3 regions of the Telluria sp. RB2R28 genome follow, and region 3 is predicted to be linked to each of the others. Evidence: riboswitches for the same ligand, from Rfam matches in the RefSeq annotation. Region 3 holds a riboswitch; each other region holds the start of a gene.
The links. Region 3 has a riboswitch for cobalamin ahead of AC56LV_RS24310 (TonB-dependent receptor domain-containing protein). Riboswitches for the same ligand answer to the same signal wherever they lie in the genome.
Positions count from the first base shown of each region.

Region 1: another riboswitch for cobalamin. It lies ahead of AC56LV_RS15280 (cobaltochelatase subunit CobN); the one in region 3 lies ahead of AC56LV_RS24310 (TonB-dependent receptor domain-containing protein).
Region 2: another riboswitch for cobalamin. It lies ahead of AC56LV_RS00855 (TonB-dependent receptor); the one in region 3 lies ahead of AC56LV_RS24310 (TonB-dependent receptor domain-containing protein).

Region 1 is NZ_JCASIK010000003.1:664,157-671,779, forward strand. It holds gene uvrA (excinuclease ABC subunit UvrA) at 1-1,187, opposite strand, end outside; gene ssb (single-stranded DNA-binding protein) at 1,657-2,178, shown strand; gene AC56LV_RS15265 (VOC family protein) at 2,328-2,708, opposite strand; gene kynA (tryptophan 2,3-dioxygenase) at 2,735-3,622, opposite strand; gene kynU (kynureninase) at 3,656-4,918, opposite strand; cobalamin riboswitch at 5,028-5,246, shown strand; gene AC56LV_RS15280 (cobaltochelatase subunit CobN) at 5,415-7,623, shown strand, end outside.
Region 2 is NZ_JCASIK010000001.1:188,770-196,392, forward strand. It holds gene AC56LV_RS00830 (AAA family ATPase) at 1-84, opposite strand, end outside; gene AC56LV_RS00835 (histone deacetylase family protein) at 301-1,233, shown strand; gene AC56LV_RS00840 (hypothetical protein) at 1,303-2,193, shown strand; gene AC56LV_RS00845 (hypothetical protein) at 2,165-3,385, shown strand; gene ylqF (ribosome biogenesis GTPase YlqF) at 3,682-4,629, shown strand; cobalamin riboswitch at 4,655-4,893, shown strand; gene AC56LV_RS00855 (TonB-dependent receptor) at 4,962-6,920, shown strand; gene AC56LV_RS00860 (thiol:disulfide interchange protein DsbA/DsbL) at 7,071-7,623, shown strand, end outside.
Region 3 is NZ_JCASIK010000012.1:10,643-18,265, forward strand. It holds gene AC56LV_RS24290 (cobyrinic acid a,c-diamide synthase CobB) at 1-267, opposite strand, end outside; gene cobO (cob(I)yrinic acid a,c-diamide adenosyltransferase) at 267-893, opposite strand; gene AC56LV_RS24300 (ABC transporter ATP-binding protein) at 890-1,669, opposite strand; gene AC56LV_RS24305 (FecCD family ABC transporter permease) at 1,666-2,688, opposite strand; gene AC56LV_RS24310 (TonB-dependent receptor domain-containing protein) at 2,749-4,581, opposite strand; cobalamin riboswitch at 4,647-4,882, opposite strand; gene AC56LV_RS24315 (histidine phosphatase family protein) at 4,903-5,445, opposite strand; gene AC56LV_RS24320 (adenosylcobinamide-GDP ribazoletransferase) at 5,445-6,227, opposite strand; gene cobT (nicotinate-nucleotide--dimethylbenzimidazole phosphoribosyltransferase) at 6,224-7,270, opposite strand; gene AC56LV_RS24330 (hypothetical protein) at 7,269-7,466, shown strand.

The sequences.
Region 1 (7,623 bases), on a different contig from region 3:
GCCATCGAATCGGTTTCGCGATAGCGGCGCTGCAGATTGTTGACCACGCCTTCGAACGTGTGCTCGCGAATCACGGTGCGGCCGCGCTCGTTCACATAGCTGAACGGGATCGCCGTCTTGCCCGAGCCGAACAGCACGGCATCCTGCGACGCCGCCGGCAATTTATCGAACGGCACGTCGAGGTCGAAGTCGTAGTGCGACGCCAGGTTCTGCAGCATCTGGAAATAGAACTGGTTGCGGCGATCCCAGCCCTTCACGGCGCCGGACGCCAGCGACAGGTGCGGGAAGGCCACGACCCGTTTCGGATCGAAGAATTCGATGTGGCCCAGGCCGTCGCATTCCTGGCAGGCGCCCATTGGGTTATTGAACGAGAACAGGCGCGGTTCCAGCTCTTGCAATGAGTAGCCGCAGACATTACAGGCGAACTTGTTCGAGAACACCGTCATGTTCTCGGTGTCCATTTCGTACGCAACCGCGCGGCCATCGGCTAGGCGCAGTGCGGTCTCGAAACTCTCGGCCAGGCGCTGCTTGATGTCCGGATTGACCTTGATGCGGTCGATCACGACGTCGATCGTGTGTTTCTCGGTCTTTTTCAGCTTGGGCAGCTCGTCGATCTCGTAGATCTTGGCCGCGGCCACGCCACTGGCGATACGGAACCGCACGAAGCCCTGGGCCTGCATCGCCAGGAACAGATCGCCATGCTCGCCCTTGCGGCCGGCCACGACCGGCGCCAGGATCATCAGCTTGGTGCCTTCCGGCATGGCCAGCACAGAGTCGACCATCTGCGACACGGTCTGCGCGGCCAGCGGATGGTGCGGGTGCTGCGGGCAATACGGCGTGCCGACGCGCGCGTACAGCAGGCGCAGGTAATCATGAATTTCGGTGACGGTGCCGACGGTCGAGCGCGGATTGTGCGACGTCGCCTTCTGCTCGATGGAGATGGCCGGGGACAGACCCTCGATCAGGTCGACATCGGGCTTTTCCATCAGCTGCAGGAACTGGCGCGCGTAGGCCGACAGCGACTCGACGTAGCGGCGCTGGCCTTCGGCGTACAGGGTGTCGAAGGCGAGCGACGACTTGCCGGAGCCCGACAAACCCGTGATCACGATCAGCTTGTTGCGCGGGAGGTCGAGGTTGATGTTCTTCAGATTGTGCGTGCGGGCACCACGAATGCGAATTTCTTCCATTAAGTTGGGCAGACTTTCTATTAGTTTATGTGGGCCACCGTGGCGGAGCCGCGAACGCTAAGCGACCGGGTCAGCGGGCCAATCGGGGAGAACCCGTTAGTGTAGCTGGTTTTTGTTACGGCTGTATATTTGTCCAGTGGTTCTAATGTGCGCATTGCCGGATCGGCAAGCGCATCCGGATGGCGCGATGGCCTGGACAACGACATGTCCGCCGTATGTGGGTCGCCCTCTGAATGGTTCAATGACAAAGCGTTCAGATTCGCAAAATAAATTTCCCTGCTGAGCTATGGATGAGGTCGGATTGACAACAAAATCGACGGGATGACGCTGCGTTACGGCTGATGGATTTCAACAAATTGTTGTGGCAAATCCGGGCGCCGGCCTCATAATAGTGAGCTGTACCACCACGTTCCCTGACGCCTAGAAGCATGCAGAGTCAGGGCTGATCATACCCAGCAGGAGTAATCAAATGGCATCAGTTAACAAGGTCATCATCGTTGGCAACCTCGGCCGCGATCCGGAAGTGCGCTACATGCCGAGCGGCGACGCCATCGCGAACATCGCGGTCGCCACCTCGTACAAATCCAAAGACCGCAACACCGGCGAGCAAAAAGAGCTGACCGAGTGGCACCGTATTTCGTTCTTCGGCCGCCTGGCCGAGATCGTCGCGCAATACCTGAAAAAAGGTTCGTCGGTCTACGTCGAAGGCCGTCTGCAGACCCGCAAGTACACCGACAAGGACGGCATCGAGCGCTACGCAACCGACGTCATCGCTGAAAACATGCAGATGCTGGGCGGTCGCCAGGGCATGGGCGGCGACGGCGGCGGCATGGGTGGCGGTATGGGTGGTGGCGGCATGGACGACGACTACTCGGCGCCACAGCAGCCACGCCAGCAAGCGCCACGCCAGGCGCCACCGGCACCGGCAGCACGTCCGCAGCCGAAGCCGGCTCCGAACTTCTCGGATATGGATGACGACATTCCGTTCTAAGACTGAATGTTGTTGGAGCGATCAAAGCGCCGTGGGTCTGTGACTCACGGCGCTTTTTTTGCGCCCTCGCCATATCGAGCGTTCGATCAAGAAAGTAAAAAACCGCTTGCATGATAGCGACACTGTCCGCCCATCATGCCGTAACCATTTCAGCACATCATCTCTGAAATCTCGATCAGATTCAGATCCGGATCACGCACATACACCGAGCGGATCTTGCCGGTCGCCCCAGTCCGCTCAACCGGCCCTTCGACAATGGGCCAGTCGCAGCTGCCCAGATGCGCAATGACCTTATCAAGCGACACCGATGCAATGAAGCACAGATCCAGCGCCCCCGGCACCGGCAGGTGCGCCTTCGGCTCGAACTCCTCCCCGCGCTGATGCAGGTTGATCTTCTGGTTACCGAACCTGAAGGCGATCCGCCCCGCGCCGAAGGTTTCCAGCCCCATGCCCATGACTTCCGTATAAAAATGCTCCGTCGCATCGAGGTCGGTGCAGGTCAGCACCAGGTGGTCGAGATGAGAAATCATGGCAGGCCGTCCTTGAATGAAGGTGATTAGAGCTCGGTGCGCAGTTCGAACAATTCCGGGAACAGCACGACATCGAGCATCTTGCGCAGATACCCCACGCCGTCCGTGCCACCCGTGCCCGTCTTGAACCCGATCACGCGCTGCACCGTCGTCACATGCCGGAAGCGCCACAAGCGAAACGCCGTCTCGATATCGACCAGCTTCTCGCCCAGCTCATACAGCGGCCAGTATTGGTCAGTGTCGCGATACACCACCATCCACGCCGCCTTCACCGACGGATCCGACCGCGTCGCCTGATGCCACGGCCCGGCAAGCCGCGCCGCATCCACGGCCAATCCACTGCGCGCCATCACCATGATCGCTTCGTCATACAGCGACGGTTTATCGAGCACGCCCTGCAGCGCCGCATGCGCGTCAGGCTTGTGCTGATGCACCTGCAAATGCGTGACGTTCTTGTTCCCCAGGATGAATTCGATCTCGCGATACTGGTGCGACTGGAACCCCGACGACGCGCCCAGGTACGGGCGGATCGCCGTGTACTCGGGCGGCGTCATCGTCGCCAGCACATCCCATGCATGCACGAGCTGGTTCATGATTGCGGCCACGCGCGCCAGCATCTTCATCGCCGCCGGCAGCTGGCCCCGCGCGATGTTGTCGCGCGCGCCGTGAAGCTCGTGCAGCATCAGCTTCATCCACAGTTCGCTGGTCTGGTGCTGGACGATGAACAGCAGCTCGTTGTGCTCGGGCGACAGCGGGTGCTGGGCGTTGAGGATCGTGTCGAGCGACAGGTAGTCGCCGTAGCTCATGTCCTTGCTGAAATCGAGCTTGGCGCCGTGGTAGCCGGGCTGCGCGACAGGGCAGCCACTCACATCGGCATTACTGGCGGACGAATCAGGGTCAACAGGGCAGGGCATCGTGTCCTCTCTTGAGAATCGCTCGAAAATCGCTCAGGTCACCGCAGTACGCTTGGCATCGACCTGATAGTCGCTGCGGTCCAGAATATCCTTGAGTACCATCACTGCCTGCCACACATCGTCATACCCCGTGTACAGCGGCGTGAAGCCAAAGCGCATCACCTGCGGCTCGCGGTAGTCGCCGATCACGCCGCGCGCGATCAGGGCCTGCATCACCGCGTAGCCATGCGGATGCGTGACGCTCACCTGGCTGCCACGGTCCGCATGATTGCGCGGCGTGATCAGCTCCAGCGGGTGCGCGGCGCATTCCTGTTCGAGCAGCGTCAGGAACAGGTCTGACAAGGCGAGAGACTTCTTGCGCAGCGCCGCCATCGTCACGTCCTGAAACACGGCCAGTCCGCATTCGATCAGCGCCAGCGCCACCACCGGTTGCGTGCCACACATCGCGCGCTTGATGCCGGCCACCGGCGCGAACGCCGGCTGCATCGCGAACGGCTGGCGGTGTGCCCACCAGCCGGTGAGCGGCTGCGTGAACTGCGCGTGGTGGCGCTGCGGCACCCAGATGAAGGCGGGCGCGCCCGGCCCGCCGTTGAGGAATTTGTAGGTGCAGCCCACCGCGAAGTCGGCCTGCGCGCCATTCAGGTCGACCTCGACGGCGCCGGCCGAATGGGCCAGGTCCCAGATCGCGAGCGCGCCAGCGGCGTGGATCTGCGCCGTGATCGTTTTCATGTCGAGCATGCGGCCGGTTCGGTAGTTCACGTGCGTGAGCATCACCACCGCTACCTGGGCGCCGGCGTCGCCTTCGAGAGCGGCCGGCAGGTCGGCCCAGCTGTCGAGCAGGCGCAGCTCGTAGCCGCGCTCGAGCCAGCCGATCAGGCCTTCGGCCATGTAGATATCGCTCGGGAAGTTGTCGCGCTCGGTGAGGATGATGCGGCGGGCCGCGTGCGCCGGTGCGTCGGCCTGCATCTTGAGCGCCGCAGCCAGCGCCTTGAACAGGTTCACCGAGGTCGAATCGGTGACCACCACTTCATCGGCCGCGGCGCCGATCAGCGGCGCGATCAGGGTGCCCAGGCGCTGCGGCAGGTCGTACCAGCCGGCCGTGTTCCAGCTGCGGATCAGGTCATTGCCCCATTCGGCGGCGATCACGTCCTGCGCGCGTTGCAGGGCCGCGCGGGGGCGGGCGCCGAGCGAATTGCCATCGAGGTAAATCACGCCGTCCGGCAGCGCAAAGGCATTGCGCTGGGGAGCCAGCGGGTCGGCCGCGTCGAGGGCCAGGCAGTCTTGTCGTGTGATCATGTGAACGGTCGCGAAGAAGTAGTGGGTGCCGGCCTGGCCGGACGATACCGCCATTCTAGGCTAGAGGCCAAAGAATGCGGTGACAGTGGCGCACCCTGGCTGTAGAATCGCGCCCAATCAAGTGAATGGTGCCGTCCTGCTCGTCTGCAGGAAGGTGAAACGGGAAGCCGGTGACGTGTGCGAATCCATCGCACGCCAGTCCGGCGCAGCCCCCGCTGCTGTATGCCTGACGACCCTCGTCGAACGCCACTGTGCCCCGTGCACGGGAAGGCAGGACCCGGGAAGGATGACGGCAAGCCAGAAGACCGGCCTTCACGATGCATTGCGTACGTCCCGGGGTGTGGGCGTGCCGGTTGGTAGTTCGTCGTTCCTTCTGTGTTGCCACTGTGGTCGCGTCAGCATGCGTGCGCATGGCCTGTCACGTTCAGCGTGGAAGGAAGACGTCTGCCCGTTGTCATGCGCGCTGATGGCGCGCAGCTGAAAGGTCGACGTTCACATGAACACTGCTTCGCTCCCCCGCGCCTGTACTGCGCTGGTGCTTTTGCTCGCGTCCCTGCTTGCCTGTGCCCACAGCCACGCCGCCACCATGTTCGCCGTGGTCACGGAGCGCGCCGCGCCGGGCGCGATCGAAGCCGCGCACCGCCACCTGGCCAGCCACCCGCGCGACCGGATTCAGTTGCGCACGCCGGCCCAGCTGATGGCCGCCAGTGAACGCGAGGTGGGCCAGTGGATCGCGAGCGCCGACACGGTGCTGGCGGTGTCGCTGTTTGGCGATCCGGCGCGCCGCATGAAGGATGCGCTGGCGCGCCACGCGAAGCCAGGCACCGCGGTGCTGGCGTTCAATGGCGAAGCAAGCCTGAACCTGATGACGCGCGCCGCGCACGGCAGCCTGGCCGGCTTCGCCCCCGAGCTGCTGCGCGAACTGGCAGCCGAAGCACCGGCGCCCGCCGCGCTGCAGGCGGCAGAGGCGAATCCCGCCGCCCGCCACTGGCTCGCGGCGCGGCGCGTCTGGCAAGCGGGCGGCGTGGGCAACACCACGGCCCTCATCGCCCACCTGCTGCATCCATCGACAGCGCTCGGCCCTCCGCTGCCCGAGCCGACCCTGCGCCTGCGCGTCGGCCAGAACGAGCTGCAGGATGCCGCCGCCTGGGGCAACGCCGCCAAGCTGGGTCTGAAGGACCGTCCGACCGTCGTCGTGCTCGACCTGGCGAACATGGATGGCATGGTGCCGGCCGCGCTGTGCCGCCGCATCGAAGAACAAGGGCAGGCCTGCGTCCAGCTGCTCACGCGCTGGGGCGGCGCTTCGCGCGAAGCGCTGGTGCGCCTGCCCGAGCTGATCGCGCCGGCGAAGCCCGCGGCGCTGGTGGTGCTGCAGGACTTCGTCGTCGGCGCCGCCGAAGGCCGCGAAGTCGTCAGCGAAGCCTTCAAACGCCTCGATATCCCCGTGTTCAAGGCGATCCGCCTGTCGGACCGCACCGCGATCGGGTGGCAGCTCTCGCCCGATGGCCTGCCGCCGGATTCGGTCCAGTACCGCGTCGCGCTGCCCGAACTGCAGGGCATCGGCCAGCCGATGGTGGTGGCGGCGCTGGGCCAGTCGCAACGCGACCGCCTGACCGGCATCGAGAACCGCCCGCCGGTGCTGCTGCCAGCCGAAGTCGATCGCTTGACGGCGCGCGTGAGCCGCTGGCTGGCGCTGCGTGCCAAGCGCAATGCCGACAAGCGCGTCGCGATGGTCTATTACAACCACCCGCCGGGCCGCCAGAACATCGGGGCCGACAACCTGAACGTGCCGGCGTCGCTGTTCGACATGCTGCATGCGCTCAAGGCGGCCGGCTACACGGTCGGCGATCTGCCGGCCACGCCCGAAGCGCTGCTCGACATGATCATGGCGCACGGCGTGAACCTGCCCGAAGACCGCGCCGCGCTGCGCGAAATGAGCGCCACCGTCAACAGCGTCAGCGCCCCCGACTACGCGCGCTGGTTCGCGACTTTGCCACCGCGCGTGCAGGGAGAGATGATGGACGGCATGCTGGGCCGCCTGCATGCCGACGTGCTGGTCGCCGAAGCACAGGGCGAGCGCGCGCCGGGCCGCAAGCAGGCCGAGACAATCATCAAGGAATTGCTGCACCTGGTCGAGGGTGTCGACCATCCGCAGCGCGTGCAGGCCACGCGCGACCTGCATGCGCTCGAAGACGGGTATCGCGCCTGCCTCGACGACAGCAAACCCAGTCCGTGCAAGGCGCTCGCGCCGCTGTACCGGCGCCTGATCGGTTACGGCATCGAAGGCATGCGCGGCTGGGGCCCGGCGCCGGGCAAGGTGATGGTCGACAGCGGCAAGCTGCTGGTGCCGGGCCTCACGTTCGGCAATGTGTTCATCGGCCCGCAGCCGCCGCGCGGCTGGGAAGTCGATGAAGAACTGCTGCATGCAAATACCAGCATCACGCCGCCGCACCAGTACCTGGCCTTCTACCATTGGATCCGCGACCGCTTCAAAGCCGACGCCGTCGTGCACGTGGGGCGCCACTCGACGTTTGAATTTTTGCCCGGTAAAGCAGTGGGCCTGTCGAGCGACGATTATCCCAGCCTGATCGCAGGCGACCTGCCGGGCATCTACCCGTACATCGTCGACGGCGTGGGCGAGGGCACGCAGGCCAAGCGCCGCGGCCTGGCGATCATCGTCGACCACCTGACGCCACCGCTGGCGA
Region 2 (7,623 bases), on a different contig from region 3:
GGTCAGGGCCAGGCGCACTTGCTGGTCCTTGCCGACCACCACCTCGTTGACCTGGCGTGCGACGGCGTGCAATTTGTTGAACATGGTTGGCTTTACGTTATTCGGTACATGAAACAGGTCGGCGGACCCGGCGCGCATGCATGATTGACAAGGCGGCACAGCAGCGCTGTGGCCTGCCGTGGTAGATTAGCGTCATTGGCAATCTTCATACGTCGACAGCAACAAGCCGTCCCAAGGGATTCTATGCGAGAACGGCGCGGCAAGGTGTGAATGGATGAGCACAGGCGGAGACCGAGCATCATGAGTACAGCGATTTACAGCCACCCCGACTGCCTGCGGCACGAGATGGGCGATTGGCATCCCGAGTCCCCGGCCCGCCTGCGGGCGATCGACGACCAACTGATCCTGGCGCGCCTGGACGGCCTGATCGAGCAGCGCAGTGCGCCGCTGGCCGACACGGCGCAGATCCTGCGCAACCACACGGCGGGCGCGCTGGCGCTGGTGCGCGACCATGTGCCGACGACGCCGGGCGACTATTACCCGCTCGATGGCGACACGTCGCTCAATCAGCACAGCTACCAGGCGGCGCTGCGCGCGGCCGGCGCTGCCGTGGCGGCAACCGACGACGTCATCGCCGGCACGGTCACCAACGCCTTCTGCTCGGTGCGCCCGCCAGGCCACCACGCCACGCCGACCGAGCCGATGGGCTTTTGCCTCTTCAATAACGTGGCCATCGCCGCGCGCCACGCGCTCGAGGCGCATGGACTCGAGCGCGTCGCAATCATCGACTTCGATGTCCATCACGGCAACGGCACCGCCGACGCGTTCAAGGGCGATCCGCGCGTGCTGATGGCGAGCTTCTTCCAGCATCCGTTCTTTCCGTACACCGAGCCCGAGCCGATTACGGCCACCTGCGTGAATGTACCGGTGCCGGCGCGCTGCGAGGGCGACACCGTGCGCCAACTGGTGCAGGACCAGTGGCTGCCGGCGCTGCACGCCTTCAAGCCGCAGATGATTTTCGTGTCGGCCGGGTTCGACGGCCATCGCGACGACGACATGGGCGGCATCGGGCTGGTCGAGGCGGACTACGCGTGGATCACGCGGCAGGTGCTGGCGGTGGCCAACGAGCACGCCGGCGGGCGGATCGTCAGCTGTCTCGAAGGCGGCTACGAGCTGTCGTCGCTGGCACGCAGCGTCGTGGCGCACCTGAAGGTGCTGGCCGATCTCGAATAGTCGGGAACCGCGGCCGCATTCTGCTCTCTAACGTAGCACCGGCACGCGCCGGGCAGCGAGGAGACCAGCATGAAGCACCGCCGCATCCCGTACGCCTTCTACGTTGTTTGCACCTTGTGCCTGCTGCTGGCCAGCACCGTGGCGGGCGCCACCAACTACACGCTCTGGATCAATGGCCGCAGCAGCGGCGGCGCTCCTGGCAACTACAGCGACTTTCGCTACTGGGGCCCGGCCGCTACCCCTGCCGGCATCAACAAGCAGGCAGTCAACTGGGATGGCCGCAGCAGCATTGCCTCGCAAAGCGGGCGCGTGCGCGATGCGCTAGACTGCTTCTGCACGGGCCAGAACTGGTGCTACATCGCGGCCTACAGCGCGGGCGACCTGCTGCTTGGCTACACGCTGGCCAATTACGGCGGGTCGGCGCGCGCCGTGACGAACGCCAGCGCGAACGCCAGCGGTGTATGCGCCGCCAGCGGCGGCGTGCAGACCGGCTGGAACCTCAAATGGGTGCGCGTCGCAGCCGGCGCGGCAGGCGGCTCCGAGCTCGCCAACGCCGGCGCCTGGACCACCTCCGAGCCGCTCGTGCAAGACCTCAAGACCAGCACCGCGCGCGCCATGTACAACCACAATGACACCCGCAACGTCTGGTTCTACCGCTACGCGGGCGCACGCGGCACCGCGTACTCGTTCCTGTTGCCGGGCCAGGACGACGAGGTCGTGGCCTACCACAGCAGCGGCGGCGTGGCCGGCAATGCGGGCCGTTCGCTGTGCAATCCTGGCGACTGGCTGTGCGACGACCTGCGCCTGGGCACCGCGCCGAACCAGGGCGGCAGCGTCAAGTGGAGCTGGCACTCGGTCGTGTTCCGCGACGACGGTGAACGCTTCAACCACTATGGCGACGGCAACTGGGCCGGCATCATTGGAGTCATGCGTGACGCGATGGTCGATACGGCCAACTAGGTGGCGCGCCGTCTGGCTGGCGCTGGTCGTCGCCGGTGCGCTCGTGGCCGGGCTGTTCTGGCACCAGGACGATCCGGCGCTGCCACGTGCAGCATCGGCGCCGCCGGCGGGCCTGCATTTTTTCAGGCCGGTGCCGGTCTTGAATCCTGCCGGCGACGACCGTACCATGCGCCGGCGCCAGCTTGCCGGGCAGGTCCGATTAACGCAGCACACCTATTGCAGCTACCTCCAGCACACCCGCTATCCGCATGCCTCGCGTCCAGCCGCGCAGCACCCCGACCAGCTGTATCCGAACCAGCCTGTGCGCGAATCGAACCCAATGCGTGTCGATGGCGGCGACAGCGATCCGGGCGTGCTGGTGCAGACCGCGCAGTCACGTGTCTACCTGGCGGCGGGCGAAACAGTCGAGTTTGCGCTGCGCGCTGTTGACGCGCACGGCGCCGCGCTGCCGCTGGTGGTCACACGTGCGCTGGTCCAGGGGATGGTTGCGCAGGGAGCGCGCCCCGCGCCCAGCGCGACGCTGGCGTTTTCAGAGGATGACGGCGGCAACTGGCGCGCCACCTTCACGCCGCAGGCGGGCGCGCTGGCCGGCTTTCACGGCACCATCCGCAGCGAAGTGCGTTTCAGCGCGGCCGGCCGTGCGGGTGTCGTGTTGTTCGACGTGATTTATTCGCCCGAGTTGCCTGCCGTGTGGGCGGGCGCGCCGCGTGAAGCGATCGGCGCGGACGCGCTCGAGTTCATGCTGCCGCTCGATGTGCGCCTGGCTGGCCGCTACGTGGTCAGTGGCCGCATCGACGATGCGCTGGGCCGCCCGTTCGCGCTGGCGAGCTTCAACGAACTATTGGGGCAGGGCACGCAGTCGGTAGCGTTGCGCGTGCATGGCAAGCTGCTGCACGACACCGATCCTGGGCCGGCGTTGCCACTGGTGCTGCGCGATGTCGAAGGTTATTTGTTGCGCGAGAATGCCGACCCGGACCGGCTGCTCCTAGCGCGCCGCGAGGGACCCGTGCTGGTCAGCCGCACGCTGTCGCTATCGGGTGTGCCCAATAGCGAATGGCAGAGCGAGGAACGCAGCCGCTACCTGGCCGAGTATGCGAAAGACCGCGCGGCGGCGCGCGAGCGCTTGGCGGCGTTCGATCCGGCGGCCACCTTGCCGCCTCTTGCGTGCAGCGGGCCGGGGCTGGTTCAGTAGGGCACCAGCGGCAACTCCACCAGCGCGGACACCGCGATGGCGCAGCACAGCAAGCCCACGCCATACCAGCGTGCCATCGATCGTTTCAGTCTGTCCCGTGCGCGCATATGTCGTCTCCGCTGGCGGCCCGCCACCGTGCGTGGCCAAGGGCCAGTGTGCACGCCGAATATGTCAACAGTGTTGCAACGGCTCAACGTCATGCGCAAGAGAAAGACCGGGTGTGGCGGGTTCACCACGCTCGCGTGCGCCACCAGCGTAAAATAGCACCCTGAACGAAAGATAAAGAAAGCAACAGCATGTCGATACAATGGTTCCCGGGCCACATGAACGCGGCCAAGAAGGAAGCGGCCGAGCAGATGGAGAACATCGATCTGGTGATCGAAGTCCTCGATGCACGCCTGCCCGAGGCGAGCTGCAACCCACTGGTGGACCAGCTGCGCAAGTTCCGCCAGCGTCCCAGTCTCAAGATCCTGAACAAGATCGACCTCGCCGATCCGGTCGCCACCGCTGCCTGGAAAGCCTATTACGATGCGCAGGACGGCGTCACGGCCTACCCGATGACGACCAAGAAGCCGGCCGACGTCGCCCGCATCCCCGATCTGGCCCTGTCGCTGGCGCCGCACCGCGGCGTGCCAACGAAGCCGCTGCGCATCATGATCATGGGCATCCCCAACGTCGGCAAGTCGACGTTGATGAACGCGCTACTGAAAAAACGCGTGGCCAAGGTGGGCGACGAGCCGGCCGTGACCAAGGTCCAGCAGCGCCTGTACCTGAACAAGAACGTGGTCCTGGTCGACACGCCCGGCATGCTGTGGCCAAAGATCGCCATGGCCACCGACGGCCTGATGCTGGCAGCCAGCCACGCCATTGGCACCAACGCGCTGGTCGAAGAAGAAGTGGCCGAATACCTGGGCGAACTGCTGCTGCAGCGCTACCCGCACCTGCTCACCGCGCGCTATGGCCTGAAAACCGAGGGCATGGATGGTGTGGGCGTCATCGAAGGCGTCGCGATGCGCCGGGGCTTCCGTGTGCGCGGCGGCGAGTACGACTACGAAAAGGCAGCGCACTCGCTGCTGCAGGATTACCGCCAGGGCGCCCTGGGCCGCATCAGCCTGGAAACGCCGGATTCGCGCGCGGCCAGCCTGGCCCTGCACGCGGCCGAAGTGGCCGAGAAAGCCCGCCTGGCCGCCGAGAAGCTCGCTGCCAAGCTCGAAGAGCAGTCGCGCGGCAAGCGCGGCAGCTGACCCGACAGGGCGCGTGCCGACACGGTATAATCGCGCCGTTTTGGTGCTCTCGCGCGCATTCCAGCGCGCGAAGTTAAACGGGAAACACGACAGGGCTGCGCCGCGCGCCGTCCTGGAAGTGTGCTGCCCCCGCAACGGTCAACAAGCGCCGCGTCCGCACATCCTGCGCCGCGGCAGACAATCTCGATAACCACTGTCCGCACGACAGGAAGGTGAGGGCGTCCGCTTGCCAGCCCGGATACCGGCCAGGACAGGTGGAAGCGCAAGGCGCTTCCTTCGACGCCAGGCTGCGGGGACGCAGCGGGGCGCCCTTTACCGAGAACACATTCATCATGACTTTTGCAGCTCCCGCGCGCCGCGCGCCCCTCGCCGTGGCGTGCGCCTTCGCCGTGTCCACCTTCGCCACCCTCGCCACCGCGCAGGAAACGCTGGCGCCGGTCGTCGTCACCGCGTCCCGCTTCCCGGCCACCGCCACGCCAATCGGCGCCACCGTGATCACCGCCGAGCAGATCCGCAGCGCCGGCGTGGCCGACGTCAATGCCGCCATTCGCAAGATCGGCGGCGTCTTCGGCCGCCAGAGCCTGGACGGCTCGCCCGACTTCAGCCTGGACCTGCGGGGTTTTGGCACCAACAGCGCGCAGAACGTGGTGGTGATGGTCGACGGCGTGCGCCTGAATGAAAATGAGCTGGCCAGCACGGTGCTCTCGAGCATCCCGGTCGACACGGTCGAGCGCATCGAAATCACCCGTGGCGGCAGCAGCGTGCTGTACGGCGACGGCGCCACCGGCGGCGTGATCCAGATCTTCACCCGCCGTCCGCAAGGCAGCGGCACGCGCGGCACCCTGTTCGTGGAAGGTGGACGCTTCGACGCGCTCGACCTGCGCGCCTCGATCGCGCATGGCGCCGGCCCGTGGTCGTTCGACGCCGCCGTGGCCGACCGCCGCACCGACAACTACCGCGACAATAACAAGTACGAGCAGACGAGCTTCAGCGGCGGCGTGCAATATGCGTACGCCGCGAATGGTCGCGCTGGCCTGCGTTTCGAGAGCTCGCGCTCGAACTCGCGCCTGCCGGGTTCGCTGACCGACGCGCAGTTCCAGTCGATCCCGACCCAGAGCAATACGCCGGATGACTTCGGCTCCCTCGACACCGACCGTGTCAGCGCCTTCGTCGAACATCGCATTGGCGCCATCGAACTGGCGGCCGAGCTGTCGCACCGCGAGCGCGATGTTGGCTCGACGTATGTGTTCTCGGGCTTCCCATCGGCCTCGCGCTACCAGTCCGAGCAGACCCAGTTCTCGCCACGTCTGCGCCACACCGCCACGCTTGGCGACAAGCGCAATGAATTCGTCACCGGCATCGACCTGACCCGCTGGGATCGCCAAGTGACGTCGAGCTTCTCGGCCGGCGACGCGAAACAGGATTCCAAGGCGATCTATGTGCGCGACGAACTGACCTGGAACGCGCCGCACAATGCGCGCCTGGCCGTCGGCGCGCGCCATGAACGTTTCGACAAGGACTACGCCGACCCGCTCGCTTTCACCGCCCCGGAAGACACCGGGCAGTCGGTCAATGCGTTCACGGTCGAAGGCAGCGTCGACGTCGCGCGTGAAGTGACCATGTTCGCCAAGGCCGGCCGCAGCTACCGCATCGCCAATATCGACGAAAACTCGTACCGCGCCACAACGGATGTGCTGGCACCGCAAACCTCGCGCGACCTGGAGCTCGGCGTCGCCTTCGGCAACGATGCGCGCAAGGCCACGGCTCGCGTATTCCGGCACCGCCTGACGAACGAAATCTTCTTCGACCCGACGCTGGCGGGCGGCTTTGGCATCAACACCAACCTTGATCCCACCCGGCGCCAGGGTGTCGAAGTCGAAGGGCAGGCGCTGCTGGCGAACAACCTACGCCTGACGGGTGCCTGGCAATACGTGCAATCCGAGTTCCGCGATGGTCCGAACGCCGGCCGCGAGATGGTGCTGGTGCCCAAGCACGTCGTGACGACGCGCCTGGCCTGGACTCCAGGCAATGGCCAGACCGCCGATGTCGGCGCGCAGTGGGTGGCCAGCCAGCGTTTCGGCGACGACTTTGCCAACAGCTGCGACGCCCGCCTGCCGTCGTACACCACGGTCGACGCCCGCTATGCGCGCCGCTTTGGCCCATGGGAAGCGTCGGTGTCGGGCCTGAACCTGCTTGATCGTCAGCACTACAGCTATGCGTTCAGCTGCCGCGCCGGGATTTACCCGAGCGATGGCCGCCAGCTGAAGGTGTCGCTGCGCTACGACTTCTGATCCATGTTCTGCCGGGCGCGGACGGCTGATGTATTTGCATGCATGTTTCAGCGGTAAGCAAATGCAATAAATCGCGCCCTGCAGACAGGGAAACGGCAAAAAGTGGTAATCTCGCGATCGTTCGCTCAATCATATATGTGGAAGGATGTTATGCGCACTCTGCGTTTTGCCCTCGTTGCTGCCGCCCTGGTTGCCGGTTTCGCCAATGCTTCGCCGACTGATCCACGCGTCGGTTCCGAATACACCGTGCTGGCCGCGCCGCAGCCGACCCAGACCGTCGGCAAGAAGGTCGAAGTCGTTGAATTCTTCGCCTACCACTGCGGCGCCTGCAATGCGTTCGAGCCAACGCTCAATGCATGGATCAAGAAGCAGGGCGACAACATCGTGATGCGCCGCATCCCGCTGCCGTTCCAGGGTCCGAGCGACCCGGAAGCACGCCTGTTCCTGACGCTCGACGCCATGGGCAAGCTGGAGCAGTACCATGACCGCGTGTTCCGCGCCGTGCACGTCGAGCGCAAGCGCCTGATGAAGGACGAGGACATCATCGCCTGGGCAACCTCGAACGGGCTGGACAAGGCCAAGTTCATGGAAGCATGGAACTCGTTCGGCGTCCAGACCAAGCTCAAGCGTCTGCCGGCTGTTGCTGAAGCGTACAAGGCCAGCAGCACGCCGACCGTTGTCATCGATGGTAAATACGTCGTGT
Region 3 (7,623 bases):
GATTGCGTCGGCATCCGCAGCAGCGGCCTGCAGGCGCTGGCGGCAGGCTTCAAGGCCGACCATCCACAGATCCAGATTGTGGACCGGCGTGCCGCATGCGCTTTCCAGCATCACCGGATCGACGAAATCGGGACCGCACTTGAACACGCGCACGCGCTTGCCCATGCGGATCAAACGCCGCGCCAGCGCAGCCGTGACGGTGGTCTTGCCCTGGCCGGAGGCCATTGCCGCCACCAGCACCACACGCGCGCCGGGATGCGCACTCATTACCACTCCGTCCCGGCCTGGGCGCCGATCCCGGCCTTGAACGCGTGCTTGACGACGTTCATTTCAGTGACGGTGTCGGCGACCGCCACCAGTTCGGGCGGCGCGCCACGGCCCGTGATTACCACGTGCTGCATGGTAGGGCGGTCGAGCAGGTCGGCGATCACGGTGTGCACGTCGACGTACCCGTATTTGAGCGCGATATTCAGTTCGTCCAGCACCACCATGCCGATGGCAGGATCAGACAAAAACTGCTTCGCCAGTGCCCATGCCTCGGTCGCTTTCTCGATGTCGCGCTCGCGGTTCTGGGTTTCCCAGGTATAGCCTTCGCCCATCGCATGAAAGCGCACTTCGTCCGGGAAGCGCCGCAGGAAGGTTTCTTCGCCGGTCGACAGCGCGCCCTTGATGAACTGGACCACGCCGACCTGCATGCCGTGGCCCAGCGCCCGCGCCACCATGCCGAACGCGCTCGAGCTCTTGCCCTTGCCATTGCCGGTATTGACGATGATGATGCCGATTTCCTTGTCGGCCGACGCGATCTTTGCGTCGATGATGGCTTTCTTGCGCTCCATACGCACGCGATGGCGTTCGTTCAGCGCAGCGGTTTGTTCGGGAGTCATGTCGTTCATGCGGAATCCTCTTGAGGGATGAAGATGCGGCGGCCGTGATGTTCGATCATCTCGATCGGGTGGCCGAGGTAGTCGCCCAGCAGCGCGCTCTGCATGGTCTGTTCATTGGTGCCGGCCTGCCAGCGGCCATCACCCATCAGCAGCAGCACGTGGGTCGAGATGCGCGAAGCCAGGTTCAGGTCGTGGCCGATCATGACCACGGTCTTGTTCTGCTCGCGGCACAGGCGCGCAAGCAGGCCTGTCACGCTCACCTGGTGCGCCAGGTCGAGCGCATTGGCTGGCTCGTCGAGCAGCAGCAACGGGGTTTGTTGGGCCAGCAGGGCGGCAATCGCCACGCGCTGGCGCTCGCCGCCGGACAGCGTGCGCACGTCGCGCTCGGCCAGATCACTCACGTCCATCGACGCCAGGGCATCCAGCGCAACCTGATGGTCGTCGCTGCCTTCCCAGTAGCGGTTGGCGTGGTACGGGTGGCGCGCCGAGAGTACGCTCTCGAGCACCGTGTAGGCAAAGGCGTCGTGGCGCGACTGGGCGAGAAAGGCGCGTTCGCGCGCCAGGTCGGTCAGCGGCCAGGCCGCAAGGGCGCGTCCGCCGATGTGGACCGCGCCGCTGTCGGGCTGGTGCAAGCCCGCCAGCGTGCGCAGCAAGGTGCTCTTGCCGGCGCCGTTGCGGCCAATGATGCTCCAGCATTCGCCCGGTTGCGCAGCCCAGTCGAGGCCCTGCACCAGGGTGCGCCCGGCGATGGAGAGACGCAGGTCGTGGGTGGCGATAACGGTCATTTGCGCATGCGGTGCAGTTGATACAGGAAGACCGGTGCGCCGATCATGGCCGTGATGGCGCCGACCGGCAGCTGCTGCGGTGCGACGATCGTGCGCGCCAGCGTATCGCACAGCACGAGGAACGCGCCGCCGCTCAGGACCACGGCGGGAATCAGCACGCGGTGGTCGGGGCCAAAGGCGAAGCGGCAGGCGTGCGGCACGATCAGGCCGACGAAGCCGACGGCGCCAGCACTGGTGACGGCGCTTGCGGTGAGCAGCGCCGACACGAAGAACAGGCCCTTGCGCAGCGCGCTCACGCGCACGCCCAGCGTGACGGCGTTTTCGGCGTGCAGGGCGACCATGTTCATGGCGCGTGCGCTGCGCATGGCAAACAGCAGCGCGCCAATCAGGACGAGCCAGGGTGCCAGGCGCAGCGGCGCGCCGGCCAGGTCGCCGATCAGCCAGAAGATCATGCTGCGCAGGCGCCCCTCGGGCGCGATCGACAGCATGAGGGTGACGAGGGAGCCGCACAGGGCCGAGACAATCACCCCGGTCAGCAGCAGCATCGAGGCGCCGCCTTCGGCGGCCTGTCCGCTGCGCAGGTCGCGCCGCGCCAGCACGTACAGCAGCAGGGAGACGGTGACGGCGCCCACCAGTGCGGCCGCATCGACCATCAGCGTGGACGCCATGAGCAGCAAGGCGAGGAGGGCGCCGACCGACGCGCCGGACGAGACGCCCAGCACATACGGGTCGGCGAGGGGATTGCGTAGCAGCGCCTGCATCATCAGGCCGGCCAGGGCGAGGGCGCCGCCGGTGGCAAAGGCCACTAGCGCGCGGCTGGCGCGCAGGTCGAGCAGAGATGCGGACAGGGATTCGGGTTGGCCGCTGGCCAATTGGCGCAGGGCGTCGGGGATGTCGCTGAGCGGCACGCGGATGGAACCGGTCATGCCCGAGAACAGCAGGGTGGCGATGGCCAGGGCCAGCATGGCGCCGACGATGAGCGTGGCGCGTTGGCGTAATGACGGGACGGGTGCTTGCATGCGGGCCCTGATAGTTGATCGATGCCCGCGGCGCGTGCGCCGCGGGCGGAAAATGCCAGCTTAACGGATGCCGTAGCGCAGCGACGCGAACCAGGTGCGGCCGCTGGTGCCGTAGTTGCGCGCCACTTCGTAGTTCTTGTCCGTGACGTTGTTCACGCGCAGCAGCAAGGACCAGTCGGGCGTGAACTGATACGTGGTGTACAGGTTCAGCAAGCCGTAGCCACCCAGGCGGCTGGTATTGGGCGCGTTGTCGAAACGGTCACCCGACACGGTCAGCTCGGCGCCGCTCTTTAACTGGCCCATCACGTAGTCGGCCGCGAAGTTGGCGTGCTTCTTCGCGCGGCGCGCCAGCTGGCGGCCGGTGGTGTCGTCACGCGGATCCTGCCAATCGAGGCTGGCGCGCAGGTTCACGTCCATCAGGCGCGTGCTGCCGGCCAGCGAGAAGCCTTCGAGCGTGGCTTCGTTGACGTTGTAGGCGCAGCTGCGGTTGATACCGTCCGGGCATGGCGTGCTGGATACGATCATGTCGGTCAGGCGATTGTGGAAGTACGTGGCGTCGAGGTTGTAGCCGTTGCCGTCGTAGCGCAGGCCCACTTCACGGTTGCGGCCTTTTTCCGGCTTGTTCGTCTCCAGGCCGTAGTTCGGGAAGTACAACTCATTGAAAGTCGGGGCGCGGAAGCTCGTGCCGATGCTGGCGGTGGCGCGCAGACCGTTGCCGAACTCGTAGCCGTAGCCGGCGGCGCCGGTATTCTGGCTGCCGTAGACCGAGCGGTCCTGGCGCGCGCTGACATCGAACAGATGATTGGCGCGCTTGGCCGAATACGCCGCTGCATATGAATTGGTGATGCGCGTCTTGCGCATCGACGCGACCTCTTCTTTGCGGTGGTTGAACAGCAGCTGCAGCGTGTCCTGGCCAATGGCGACGTTGTTCTGCCAAGAGAATTCGTTCTGCTCGGTGTCGGCCTGGCTGGCGCCGCTGGCCGTGGCGTTGCTGAAGCTGCCCGACTTGTCTTCCGAACGCGCGTACTGCACGGTGCTACGCCAGTTCGGCAGGATCTGGTTGGTCATGAAGACGGCGGCGGTATTGAGGTCCGTGTCGCTGTGCACATCGTAGCTGCCGGAACCACTGGCATCGTACTGGCTGTACGTGCGGCTGGCCAGGAACTGGGCGCCGATCTCGTGACCCGGCGCGAGCGCCATCGACACACGACCATTGGCGTTGCGGCGACGATAGCCGTCTTCGTCGGCGTTGTAGCCCGACGCACCCGGCCGCGTGGACGAGAAGCCATCCGACTCTTCGTAGCCGGCGCCGAAGGCATAGCTGATGGCATTCGGGCCACCGCTGCTGCCGAAGATGCCTGCATCGCCCTGCAGCGTCGCGTTGCTGCCGGCGCCGAGCGAAGCGGTGACGACAGGTGCGCCTTCGCCCTTGCGGGTGAATATCTGGATCACGCCGCCGATGGCGTCGGCGCCGTACAACGTGCTCAGTGGCCCGTAGACGATTTCGATGCGGTCGATGGCGCCCAGCGGGATGGCATTCCAGCTGGCAGTGCCGGTAGTGCCGGAGGCGATGCGCACGCCGTCGAGCAGCACGACGATCTGGTTGGCGTTCGCGCCGCGCACGTAGACGCTGGTGGCCGTGCCGGCCGGGCCGTTGCGGGCGATCTCGATGCCGCGCTGGCGCTGCAGGATGTCGGCCACCGAGCCGGCGCCCGAGCGCGCGATTTCTTCGGCGTTGATGACGGTGGTGTCGGCGATCAGGTCTGCAGCGGGTTGCGGCGTGCGGGTGGCGGTGACGACGACGGTGTCAGCGACTTCGGCGATGGCGGTGGACGAGATGAGGGCGAGTGCGAGCGACACGGCGGCCGCTTGCCGGCTTACTGGAAAATTCATGAGTGGTTCTTATCAAAGGCATCCCGCCGACGTCCCCGTGGGCTGGATTCAAAGGATCGCGCTGTGCGCGTATCCACCTTTTGGCCGGTATCCGGGCTGACAAGTATGGCCGTCCGACCTTCCCATGCTCAGAAAAGCACAGTGGTATGAGGGGGCGGTTTGCCGCAGGGCCCGATGAAAGGCTGCAGCACTTGCTTACCGTTGCGGGGGCAGCACGCGTTGGCCCTGTGAAGGGCTTCGTGTTTCCCGTTTAACTGCGCCTGCGAACGCAGGTGCGAGCACCAAAACGCGCTCATTATAAGGTGGTTGAACCGGGCATTGTCATATTTCCAGCACCATGACTTCGCCATAGCCGATCTGGTGTGGTGTCGATGCCGCACGCAGCGCAGCATCCTCCAATGTACCGCCGCCGGACATGGCGTGCAGCAGGCGCATGGTGCCGGCGTGGCAGATCACGAGTGCTGCGGCGCACCCTGCGCGCTGGATGTCGGCCCGAAACGCGGCCACGCGCACGGCCACCTGCAGGACGTTTTCGCCGCCGCCGGGGCGGTAGTGGAGCAGGTCGGCGTTCCAGGCATCGATCTCGTCCCGGGCGATAGTGTCCCAGTGGCGCAGCTCCCAGGCGCCAAAGTCCATCTCGGCCAGGCGTGCGTCGAACGTGGGCGCGGTTGACAGCTGCTGCGCCAATACGGCGCTGCGTTGCAAAGGGCTGGCGTAGACCGGCATGGTGCCGGGCAGGCCTTGATTGGTCAGCGCCGCCAGCACGCGTGCGGTGTCTGTTGCTTGCGCTGGCAGGTCGGTGCGGCCGTAGCAGTGCCCGGCCGGCACGCCCGGTTTCGGGTGGCGTACGAGGTACAGGCGCATCAGGCCAGCGCGCCGCGCCCGAGCGTGGCCAGTACCGCGATATAGATGGCGACTTCGGCCAACTGCTGCACGGCGCCCAGGCAGTCGCCCGTATAGCCCTGCAGCCGGCGCGTGAATGTGCGGGCTAGCCAGCGCGTGGCCAGCAAGGCCGCGAACAGCGCCGCGCCAATCGCCGCCAGGTCGAGCAGGCCGACGGCGAGCAGCACGATCGCTGGCATCAGCACCGTGAGCGTTGCGATCCCGAATTCGTTGCTGCTCATGCGCACGGCCAGCGGCTTGGCCTTGCCTTCCGCGCGAGCATATTCCATCTGCCAGATCAGGGACGTGGCGGCCAGGCGCGAAAGCGGGTGGGCCAGCAGCAGGGCGCCGACAGCAGTCAAGGGCGGCAGCGTGGCGAGTGCGGCCAGCTTCGCGCCCAGCATGCAGACGATACCGATCGCGCCATACGCACCGACGCGCGAATCCTTCATGATCTCGAGAGCGCGCTCCTTCGTCATGCCGCCGCCCAGACCATCGCAGGTATCGGCAAAGCCGTCTTCGTGGAAAGCGCCGGTGAGGTAGATCGTCGCGGCCGTGGAAAGGACGGCGGCCACTGGCGCTGGCAGCCAGTGCGCGGCGATGACGTAGACGGCCGCGCCGATCGCGCCCACCACGACGCCGACCAGCGGGAAGTAGCGCGACGCGTGATTGAGCCAGGCCGGCTCGAAGCCGACCCAGTGCGGGATCGGGATCCGCGTGAAAAACTGCAGCGCAATGAAGAACAGGCGCAGTTGATGGATCATCCCGCGTGCTCGCCGAGTTGTCCCGAGACCTGGGCCGATGCGAAGGTCGCCATCTCGCTCAGGAAGTTGGCCGCCGCGTGCAGCAAGGGCAGAGCGAGTGCGCTGCCGGTGCCTTCACCCAGGCGCAGGCCCAGGTCGAGCAGCGGGCTGGCCCCGAGCTGATCGAGCAGCAGGGCGTGGCCATGCTCGCCCGAGCAGTGCGCGAACACGCAGTAGTCGAGGATCGCCGGTTGCAGGCGCGCGGCGACCAGCAGCGCGCTGGTGACAATGAAGCCGTCGATCAGCAGCACCTTGCGCAGGCTGGCTGCCTGCAGCATGGCGCCGGCCATCATCGCGATTTCGAAGCCGCCGAAGGTGGCGAGGACGTCGAGCGGTTCGCGCACGCTGGCGTGATGCGCGACGGCAGCAGCAACCACGCGTTCTTTATGGCTGATGCCATCAGGCGTCAGGCCGGTGCCGGCGCCGACGCAGGCAGCCGCCGGCTGGCCGGTCAGCTTGTGCATCAGGGCTGCCGCGGCGGTCGTGTTCCCGATGCCCATTTCGCCGAAGCCCACGACATTGCCGGGCAGGTCGCGCGCCAGGGCCATGCCATGTTCGAGGGCGGTGGCGCAGTCCTGCGCCGACATCGCCGGTGCGATGGCGAAGTTGTTCGTGCCGTTGGCGACTTTACGGTCGAGCAGACCAGCGCGCACGCCGAAGTCGTGATTCACGCCGGCGTCGATCACGCGCAGCGCGCAGCCATTCTGGCGCGCGAACACATTGATGGCCGCGCCGTTGGCGAGGAAGTTTTCGACCATCTGCCAGGTGACGTCCTGGGGATAGGCGGAAATGTCTTCGGCGACCACGCCATGGTCGGCTGCGAAAACGAGGATGGCAGGCTGGTCGATCGTCACCCGGGTTGTCTGCTGGATCAGGCCCAACTGGCAGGCGAGATCCTCGAGACGTCCCAGGCTACCAAGCGGCTTGGTCTTGTTATTGATCGCGGCGGCCAGGGATTGGGACAGCGCCGCATGGGCGATCGGGGCAATAACAGGAATATGCATGAGTAATGAAAAGGTCGCTATGGGCGGCGGCCACGATATCACAAGAGAAAGCATTGCAAGACCATCCTGGCTTTGTTATAGTCTCGCTCCTCGACGCAGACGCCGCCTCAAACGCAGCGACAGCGAAGAAAAAGAAGTAAAGAAGGGGTTGACGAAAAATGAGAAACACTTCATAATCTCGCCTCTCTGCTGCTAACGAACACAACGCTTCGTAGCAAACGGCAGAAGCAGCAACGAATAAAGTTCTTTAAAAATTAACAGTCGATAAGTGTGGGCGTTTGATGAAGGTGCCAAGAACTTCGGTTCTTGATTACTTAAATTATCAAATGTTCACAAAAAAGAAATACGTTGTC